Regions from separate parts of the Clostridium subterminale genome, predicted to be linked through region 2. Evidence: a T-box and tRNA genes for the amino acid it is inferred to sense, from the RefSeq annotation. Region 2 holds a T-box; the other holds one or more tRNA genes.
The links. A T-box is a leader RNA that pairs with one kind of tRNA and senses whether it is charged. The one in region 2 lies ahead of pheS (phenylalanine--tRNA ligase subunit alpha), so its partner is inferred to be a tRNA-Phe.
Positions count from the first base shown of each region.

Region 1: it has a tRNA-Phe gene. The T-box ahead of pheS (phenylalanine--tRNA ligase subunit alpha) is inferred to sense a tRNA for this amino acid. The anticodon was not compared.

Region 1 covers NZ_BAAACI010000007.1:67,844-72,579, reverse strand. Annotated here, with positions in the region: gene ABDZ93_RS14065 (class I SAM-dependent DNA methyltransferase) at 1-745, shown strand, start outside; gene hslO (Hsp33 family molecular chaperone HslO) at 750-1,631, shown strand; tRNA gene ABDZ93_RS14055 (tRNA-Val) at 1,772-1,847, shown strand; tRNA gene ABDZ93_RS14050 (tRNA-Asp) at 1,851-1,927, shown strand; tRNA gene ABDZ93_RS14045 (tRNA-Phe) at 1,950-2,025, shown strand; tRNA gene ABDZ93_RS14040 (tRNA-Gly) at 2,033-2,107, shown strand; tRNA gene ABDZ93_RS14035 (tRNA-Cys) at 2,112-2,185, shown strand; gene ABDZ93_RS14030 (DUF6873 family GME fold protein) at 2,316-3,020, opposite strand; gene ytxC (putative sporulation protein YtxC) at 3,456-4,382, shown strand; ribosomal protein L20 leader region at 4,419-4,531, shown strand; gene infC (translation initiation factor IF-3) at 4,566-4,736, shown strand, end outside.
Region 2 covers NZ_BAAACI010000001.1:331,685-336,420, forward strand. Annotated here, with positions in the region: gene ABDZ93_RS01820 (FtsX-like permease family protein) at 1-461, shown strand, start outside; gene ABDZ93_RS01825 (hypothetical protein) at 629-1,021, shown strand; gene ABDZ93_RS01830 (hypothetical protein) at 996-2,027, shown strand; T-box leader at 2,099-2,385, shown strand; gene pheS (phenylalanine--tRNA ligase subunit alpha) at 2,464-3,441, shown strand; gene pheT (phenylalanine--tRNA ligase subunit beta) at 3,459-4,736, shown strand, end outside.

The DNA of each region.
Region 1 (4,736 bases), on a different contig from region 2:
GGACTGTTATAATGATTTTGCTGATATATATGATGAACTAATTAATGAAGATATCAATTATAGAGGTTGGGCAGAAAAAATTATTGATATTTGCAAGGAATATAAAGTTGGAAGAAGAGACTATTTAGATTTAGCTTGTGGTACAGGAAATTTTACTAAGTTAATTGGAAGAAACTTTATATTTACAGCGGCTATAGATTTATCGGAGTATATGTTGTCTATTGCAGATGAAAAGTTAAAGGCTGAGGGAATTAAAGCTAAGGTTATGTGTCAAGATATATGTAACTTTAACCTTAAAAAGCAGTTTGATCTGATAACCTGTGGATTGGATTCTACTAACTATATAATTGAGGATGAAAAACTTCAATTATATTTTATGTCAGTTAATAAACACTTAAAGGATGATGGAATTTTTATTTTTGATATTAATACGGAGTACAAAATTAAAAATATATTAGGAAATAATAGTTTTAACTATGACAGGGAAGATGTAGTCTATATTTGGGAAAATCAATTACAAGATGATGTAGTTGATATGTATTTAACTTTTTTTGTTAAAGAAGGACAAGTGTATCATAGATTTGATGAACACCACAGAGAGAGAGCTTATAGCGAGAGTAAGATAGAAAAGTTTATAAATGAAGCAGACCTTGTCATAGAAAGAAAACTTAATTGCTATGAAGAAGTTGCTATAGGTGAGAATACGGAAAGAATAACCTATGTTTTGAGTAAGAAAGGATGTTAGAGGAATGAAAGATAAATTAATTAGAGCTACAGCAAAGGATGGTCAAGTAAGAATAATTGCAGCGATTACAACTGACTTAGTGAATGAAGCAACTAAAACTCATGAATGTATGCCAACAGCATCAGCGGCACTAGGAAGAATGCTAACTGGTGGTGTTTTAATGGGAGCTATGCTGAAAAATGATACTGACAGTTTAAGTATTCAAATAGATGGTGGAGGAGAGGCGAAAGGTATTACCGTTACTGCTCATAATGATGGAAGTGTTAAAGGTTATATAGGAAACCCCAAAATAGATTTACCTTTAAATGAAAAGGGTAAATTGGAAGTTGGTGGCGCCATAGGTAAAAATGGATATTTAAAAGTAATTAAAGATATGGGACTTAAAGAACCTTATGTAGGTCAAGTACCTATATATACAGGAGAAGTAGGAGATGATATAGCATATTACTTTACTGTATCGGAGCAAACACCATCTGCTGTTGCTTTGGGAGTATTGGTAGATACAGATTTATCTATAAAAGCTGCTGGAGGATTTATTATTCAAATGATGCCAGGTGCATCAGAATTTTTAGCAGATATTATAACTTATAGATTGGAAGAAATTCCATCAGTGACATCTATGATAGAAAAAGGAATGACTATAGAAGAAATATTAGAATTTGTATTTGAAGATATGGATTTAAAAATATATGATTCCTTAGTACCTGAATATAAATGTGACTGTTCAAGAGAAAGAGTAGAAAGAGTGTTAATGAGTATTGGTAAGAATGATTTGCAAGAAATATATGATGATGGCAAGACGGAAGAAATCTTATGCCATTTCTGTAATAAAGCCTATGATTTTAAACCAGAAGATATTAAAAAAATATTAGATGACATTAATTAGTTTTATAATAAATTTTAAAAACTATATTGACAATAAACTTAAAATTTAATATAATAGTCTTTGTTAAGACTTGGAAAATTCATTGGTTTTTTAAGCTTAGCAAAGATTATTTTTAATAGTGGTGTCACAAATTTAAATTTGGTCGCATAGCTCAGCTGGGAGAGCACCTGCCTTACAAGCAGGGGGTCACAGGTTCGATCCCTGTTGCGACCACCATATGGCCCAGTGGCTCAGTTGGTTAGAGTGCCGGCCTGTCACGCCGGAGGTCGAGGGTTCGAGTCCCTTCTGGGTCGCCAATAAATTCTAAAATTTGTGTCTGGCTCGATAGCTCAGTCGGTAGAGCAGAGGACTGAAAATCCTCGTGTCGCTGGTTCGATTCCTGCTCGAGCCACCATTATTACGCGGGAGTGGCTCAGTGGTAGAGCGTCACCTTGCCAAGGTGAACGTCGCGAGTTCGAATCTCGTCTTCCGCTCCAATATGGCGCTATAGCCAAGTGGTAAGGCAGAGGCCTGCAAAGCCTTTATCCCCAGTTCAAATCTGGGTGGCGCCTCCAAAAAAGCAAGTAATTAAATTACTTGCTTTTTTCTTTTGTATATAAACATAAATATACTTCTTAGAGCAGTACACATTATAATTGAGTATTTTAAAATTCATATTCTAGTAATTTTGGCAAGTATAAATTATTAAATATCTAAAAAATATATACTACCTCTATCAATTAATTGCGAGTTGGTTAAAGCGATAGGAGTTATACCATGCTTATTTAAAAATATTTTTATTAAATCTCCATGAGGATATAAATCTAAATTTCCATAAAAAACTATGGTTTTAGAGTCTATCATACCACAAGTTCCACCAATAAACCCATAATTTAAATGAGGTAAAAGAATATCCCCTGATGGAATTAATAGTACATCATATCCATAGATATTTAATTCTTTATAAATACATATATCAGAAGTTATGAAAGCTTTATTAGATAATACTACAGTAGAGCATTTGGAGTAACCTTGATTCACATTTATTAATGTCTTATCATGAATATTTTCTAACAAAGTTTTATCCGTATATCTTATTTTATGCATAAAAAAATCAGAAGTACTTACAGCATTCAGAATGATATCTTTAGGGTATTTATCAGTTAAAGCATCAGTACTTCTCAATACCGTTAGATTTAGAGATTTTAGAATTTCTTCAAAGGTAGAAGATGTATCCTTATGAATAATAACATTATTATTATCGATAAAATGTATAAGAATATCAGGATGACCACATATAGCTGGATATAATGAATTGCAAGGTTCACAAAGTATAACTTTACAATTTAAATTTTCCAAAGCTAAAAGCTCCTCTTGAGAAATTCTGAAGTCAACAAAAGCATATTTCAAAAATAGCACCACCTTATTATTGGTTGTTATTAATAATTCAAATTTTAATATATCTTTAATCAGACTATTTAAATGACAGATTCTTCTCAAACCCGCATAAATAGAACAAATAGTTAAATAGTTAAATAGTTAAATAGTTATATAGGAATATATATCTGTATTTAAATAGTTCCCAGTATAAATATTCTTATTTATATCTATATTTTTATAGAAAAAATTTTTGTATACCAGGTAGTTAATCTAAGAAATTTTTATAAAGATTATTTAGCTAAGTAGATCAATAGACTAATTTAGAAATAATATATCATAAATGCTATAAAATTTATAGAATAAATTGGATTTTAAAAATTGTATATAGTAAAAAATAAAAACACATAATATATTAAAGTGAAGTTCTGTATCTATAAAATTCTTAACATGAAGTGGGGTGATTGAATGCTGATGTTGACTATTGTGAATAATAGCTATAAGGATTATGTATTAAATCAAGTTAAGAGTATGGGTGATTATTTAAGGACAAAAAAGAAAAGTTTAAATTTAAAAGTTGAAAATGATGAATTAAATGAATGTATACATATATATTGGAAAGATGGTGATTACACTGAGGATGAAGGTAAGAAGTTATTTAACTATTATATAGCTAACATTTTATATGGTGTGATTATTAACGAGTTTTTAGAAAAAAAGGTTAATAAACATCTAAATGAAACTTATAATTTTCTAAATTATAACGATGTAAGTGATATAAAAAAGGATATATATAAAGTTTTAATGGAAGAATTACCTATAGATGATACTGTAATATATTATATGAATAAGAAAAATAACATTTTAGATAGAATTATTAATTGCATAGAAGAAGGAAATGAAATAAATATTAAAGGCTTTATTGACTTTAGAGCGAAGGAATTAATGCCGCAGATATATATGATAATAGAAAAAGTGGTAGAAAGCTATATGATAGAAAAGGAATTTAATGAATTTATTAGTCTTCTAAAATATTTTGTTGAAATACAAGAGAGTAAGGCTGAGAAAGTAGATTTATATATTGGAAAAAGAGGAGATTCATATATACTCAGAGATGAATTTGGGAATAATATTATGGAAACCCTTTTGAATGAGATTTGTGAAAATAAAAATATAGTAGAAGTTAGTCAAGATGATTTAGTCATAAGTGGACTCATAACTATGTGTCCGAAAAAGATAGTGATACATTCTGCTAATAGGTGTAAAAATAAAGAATTAATTAATACTATAGAGAAGGTATTTGAAGACAGAATTTATCATTGCAGTGGGTGTAATGAATGTCTAATGTTTAAAGAAATTATAGAAATGCCTATTGACAATAATATAAAGGTGTAGTAGAATTGACTATGTTAGTTGGAAAGTGAATAATTTATTAACAAGTAGAAACTGCCGTTTCTCACCTTACAGTACTGCTAGTAAGGTAATGATTTTAATTTACAATAACTGTAAATATGGGGCGGCGTTTGCTGTCCTTTTTATTTTATATAAAATGAAAAATATGTGGTTTAAAAGCCGGAGGTGAATGTTATCAGTAAAAATAAAGATTTCATGATGAATGAAGAAATAAGAGATAAAGAAGTAAGAGTTATTAACTCAGATGGGGAAGCACTAGGAGTAATTTCTACAAAAGAAGCACTAGATATTGCTCAACAAAAGGAATTAGATTTAGTTGTAGTATCTCCAAATGCA
Region 2 (4,736 bases):
TTTCCTTAGAATATTTCAAAGAAAACGACTATGGTTTAGTATCAGAATTAGATGAAGAAATGTTAGTTAAAAAGAGAAGTGTAATAGGAAATATATTAGCAGTATTCTTTAGTATATTCTTTGTAGTAGTAGGATTTTCAAACTGCTATTTCTCTTTTTATAATCTATTTTTAACAAGGCGAGATGAATTTTTACTATATAAAGCTATAGGTATGGATGAAAAATTATTAGAAAAAATACTCCAAAGAGAAAAAAAGAAAATATTATTTAGTTTTATTTCTTTAATGCCTTTTATAATAGTAGCTGTAGCCTATATAGTATCTACATCTTCTAAGGTATTTGGAGTAATAGATATATTACTAAATTTAAACTACCTATTTATTTTAGGATATATATTAATGATTTATATTTCCATTTCAAAAATGTATGATAGTTATAAGAAAGAAATTATAGAAAAATAATTAAATATATAATACAACCAAAATCCAGGGTAAGGGAAATGGTAAGGGGGTACATTGGCCAAGTATTTCAAATTGGGAAGAAGCAATTAATTCCTCAGGATATATTGAGGCCGAGATATACAATAGTATGTTTAAATAAATAATAATAATATCACAGGAGCAAAAATATGGCATATACATGGAAGCGTAATTGGATTCTACCTTATGAATCAATTTGGGGAAGTGTTGAAAAATTTAAATATGCAAATGCAATCACTGATAGAAATTTTTCAAAGATTATAGAGGCTAAGTCAAAACGAAACACTATTTACATTTATCCTAGTATGTATGCATGTAATAATAACATTGATTTAAAAACATTAACTAAGATATTAAATATAGATGTTTTTAAGAAGACTCACGATGAATTAGAAGAATTCTTAGGTTGTATCTATAATGCACCAGACTTTAAAAAATATATGGTAAGAACATGGAGGTACTGTCCTGAGTGTATTAAAAATGGATATCATTCTATATGTAATCAGCTGATTTTCTTTGATAAATGTTTATTTACAAACTAAATGCCCTAATTGCGAAAGAGAATCATACTACGTTATAGATTATTCTGATTATAAACATGGATTAAAATGTACTTGTGAGTATAATTATATTTTAGACAAAACACCAATTGACATATTTAGAGCATGGACGAATCTGAGTATTAATAATAAAATAATTGATTCTATTGGAAAAAGCAAATTTCCTAGTTCTAAAGAAGGTATTATATATTTCTATCCTTCATTCATTTGGTTTTTAGTTCATGATTTAAAAAGTACTCTATTTAATACTAGTGTTAAAGCTTTTTTGGAAATAGTAAAATCAAAGGAGTTACCAAATAATGCAATAAAGTTTAAAGTCAGTCTGAAGCATAGTACTATACCTAAATTTAGTGACAGTATTTATGATGGATATTCATTCATTATGATGAATGAATATATAGAAATAATTAAGGGTATAGCAAAACATATCAGAAGAAAGTATCATATTAAAAAAAATTCCATAAATATTTATAAAAGTCTAAAGTTATATTTTTTCTTTGACTATTTTAAAGATAAATTATCTAGTGAAGAACTTTATTACAAAAATATTGATGCAGAAGTATTTGCTTACATAATGTGGAGAAGAGATATAGAAGGGCATGAGGATTATGACCATATTCACACTAGAAAGACAAATAGGGGTAGTGATGATCCTTTGGTTTCAATAAAAGTGAATATAACTGGAACACTTTTTTATAAATATGTTAGCAATGAATTTCGCATGTATTTTAATTCTTATGGAAAAAATGAATATATAGCATTAGATGATTATGGTGTATTAGTTGATAGTTTTGAACGTATTTTAAGCAATCTATTGATAAGGCATTATAACAATTGGGTTACTTATGCTATTAACATAAAAGCCACCAAACCCAATGAAATAATTGATTTTAAATCATTTATTTCACCTCCATTAGTTGATTATGTTGTTCAATATAATAAGAATAATCAAGAAGCCTACCTAAAAATTATAAATATTAAAAATTAAAATTTATCTGAATTTTAAAAATATATTGACTTCAAAGGATTATTATGTTAACATAATTAAAAATAAATATTGATATGACTATGATAGAGGAAAGTAAATTTATCTAAAGCTTACAGAGAGTGGGGGAGGCTGAGAACCCTGCAGTGGCAGTTACTTTGAAGTTCCCTCTGGAGTTTTAAGCTGAAATTTTATTAGGTAAAACGGAGCTTTCACCGTTATAAGAAAGAGGATATCGGATTTCATTCCAGTATCTGTTTGAGATGTCAATTGTATTAGGTGTTCTATAAATAGTGTTAGAATATCAAATATGATTGATAAATAAGGTGGTACCGCGTGAGTTTAACCTCTCGTCCTTTTTAGGATGAGGGGTTTTTTATTTTTAAAAAGTTAAAAGGAGAGGATTAAAATCTCAGAGTCAATTAACCATTTAAAAGAAGTGGTAGTGAGAGCTTTTGAAGAAATTAAAACTATAGAAGAGCTGGAATCACTGAGAATAAGATTTTTAGGTAAGAATGGAGAATTAACAAATATATTAAAGTCACTAAGCAGCTTTAGTACTGAAGAAAGAAAGGCTGTAGGTGTTGAAGGAAATAAGCTTAAAAACTACATTACAGAAAGAATATCAGAACTAAAAACTGACCTTGAAAACAGAAGCATGGAAAATAAATTTGATATAACCCTCCCTGGGATGGAATTTGAGGTGGGAACTTATCATCCAATAACAATTGTTCAAAGGGATATTGAAGAAATTTTTAAGGAAATGGGTTTCTTCATAGCTGATACCAATGAGGTTGAAACAGACTACTACAACTTTGAAGCTTTAAATATTCCTAAATATCATCCAGCTAGAGATATGCAGGATACCTATTGGCTAGAAAATGGTATGGTATTAAGGACTCAGACTTCAGCAGGACAGCAGCATATAATGGAGCAGTATTCACCTCCAATAAAGGCTATTATTCCTGGAAGATGCTTCAGAAATGAGGATATTGATGCGTCCCATGAAAATACATTCTTCCAGCTTGAAGGTATTGTAATAGATGAGGGAATATCTGTGGCAAACCTTATTTATACTATGGAAACAATGTTAAGTAAAATATTTGAAAAGCAGATTACGTTGAGACTTAGACCAGGATATTTCCCGTTTGTAGAGCCTGGCTTTGAACTTGATATAAAGTGTGAGATTTGCGGTGGAAAAGGATGTCCTACCTGCAAACACTCTGGCTGGGTAGAATTACTGCCATGTGGAATGGTTCATCCCAATGTATTAAAGTATGGCGGTATTGACAGCGAAAAATACACAGGCTTTGCATTTGGTCTTGGACTTACAAGACTTGCAATGATGAAATACGGAATACCAGATATCAGAGGTTTTAACTCTGGTAATTTGAAAATTATGAAGCAATTTAAATAAGTAATGGAGGAAGAAAAATGAAGATATCATTAGATTGGATAAATGATTATGTGGATATAAAAAATATAGATGTTGATTGGCTTGTAGGTAAATTCACAATTACTACTGCAGAGATAGAAGCAGTAAATTATATAGATAATGACGTGATAATTGAAATAGATAATAAATCTTTAACCAATAGACCAGATTTATGGTGCCATTATGGAATAGCAAGAGAAATTTCAGCAATCACAGGTAGGAAATTAAAAAGTATAGATTATATAAAGGAAGAGCATCTAAAAGACATTAGTAAAAAGACTTTAGATGTCGATATTGAAGATAAAGAAAAGGTTTTGAGATATTCTGTAATTAAAATTGGTAATGTGAAGGCAAATAAATCGCCAGAGTTTATTGCTGATAGATTAAGTAACTGTGGCATTAGACCAATTAATATTATAGTAGATATTGCAAATTATGTTATGCTTGATATAGGTCAACCTCTTCATACTTTTAATAGTAGAGATATCCATTCTATTGGAGTAGCTAGTTTAAAACAGCCAATACAGTTCGGTACATTAGATAATTCGCAAATAGATATTCCTGAAGGTACATTAATGGTATGCAGTGAGAATAATCCTTTAGCCATAGCAGGCATAATAGGAGGATATGAGTCAGAGGTGTGTGAAAATACAGAAGGAATAATTCTTGAATCTGCTACTTTTGATGGGGTAGCTGTAAGAAAAACTGCCTCATCCTTGGGTATTAGAACAGATGCAAGCGTGAGATATGAAAAGTTCTTAGATACCACAATTATTACTGTTGCTGTTGGGAGATTTTTAAAACTGCTTCAGAAGTATCAGCCGGAAATAGAAGTAGAAACATCACTGTACGATAATATTATTAATGAAGTAAAGTCTATAGATATTAGCATTGACCATAAATATATAGAAACTTATTTAGGAAACAACATTGATAAGACTGCTGTGATAAATATACTAAAGAGTTTGGAGTTTGAGGTAGAAGAGAAAGAGGATGTATATTATATAAAAGTGCCCACCTTCAGGGCAACAAAAGATATCACCTGCAAAGCAGACATAATAGAAGAAATTCTTAGAGTTTATGGCTATGATAATATAAAAGGCAGTCCTAATAAAGCAGAAGTAGCTGCTGGTATAAAAAATCCTATAAAGGATATGGAGTATTTATTGAAGGATATATTAGTGAAAAAATTTGACTTCAACGAGGTTCATTCCTACTCATGGTACGATAACAATTGGCTTAAAAGACTTGGCTATGGATACAAAAATACCTTGAAG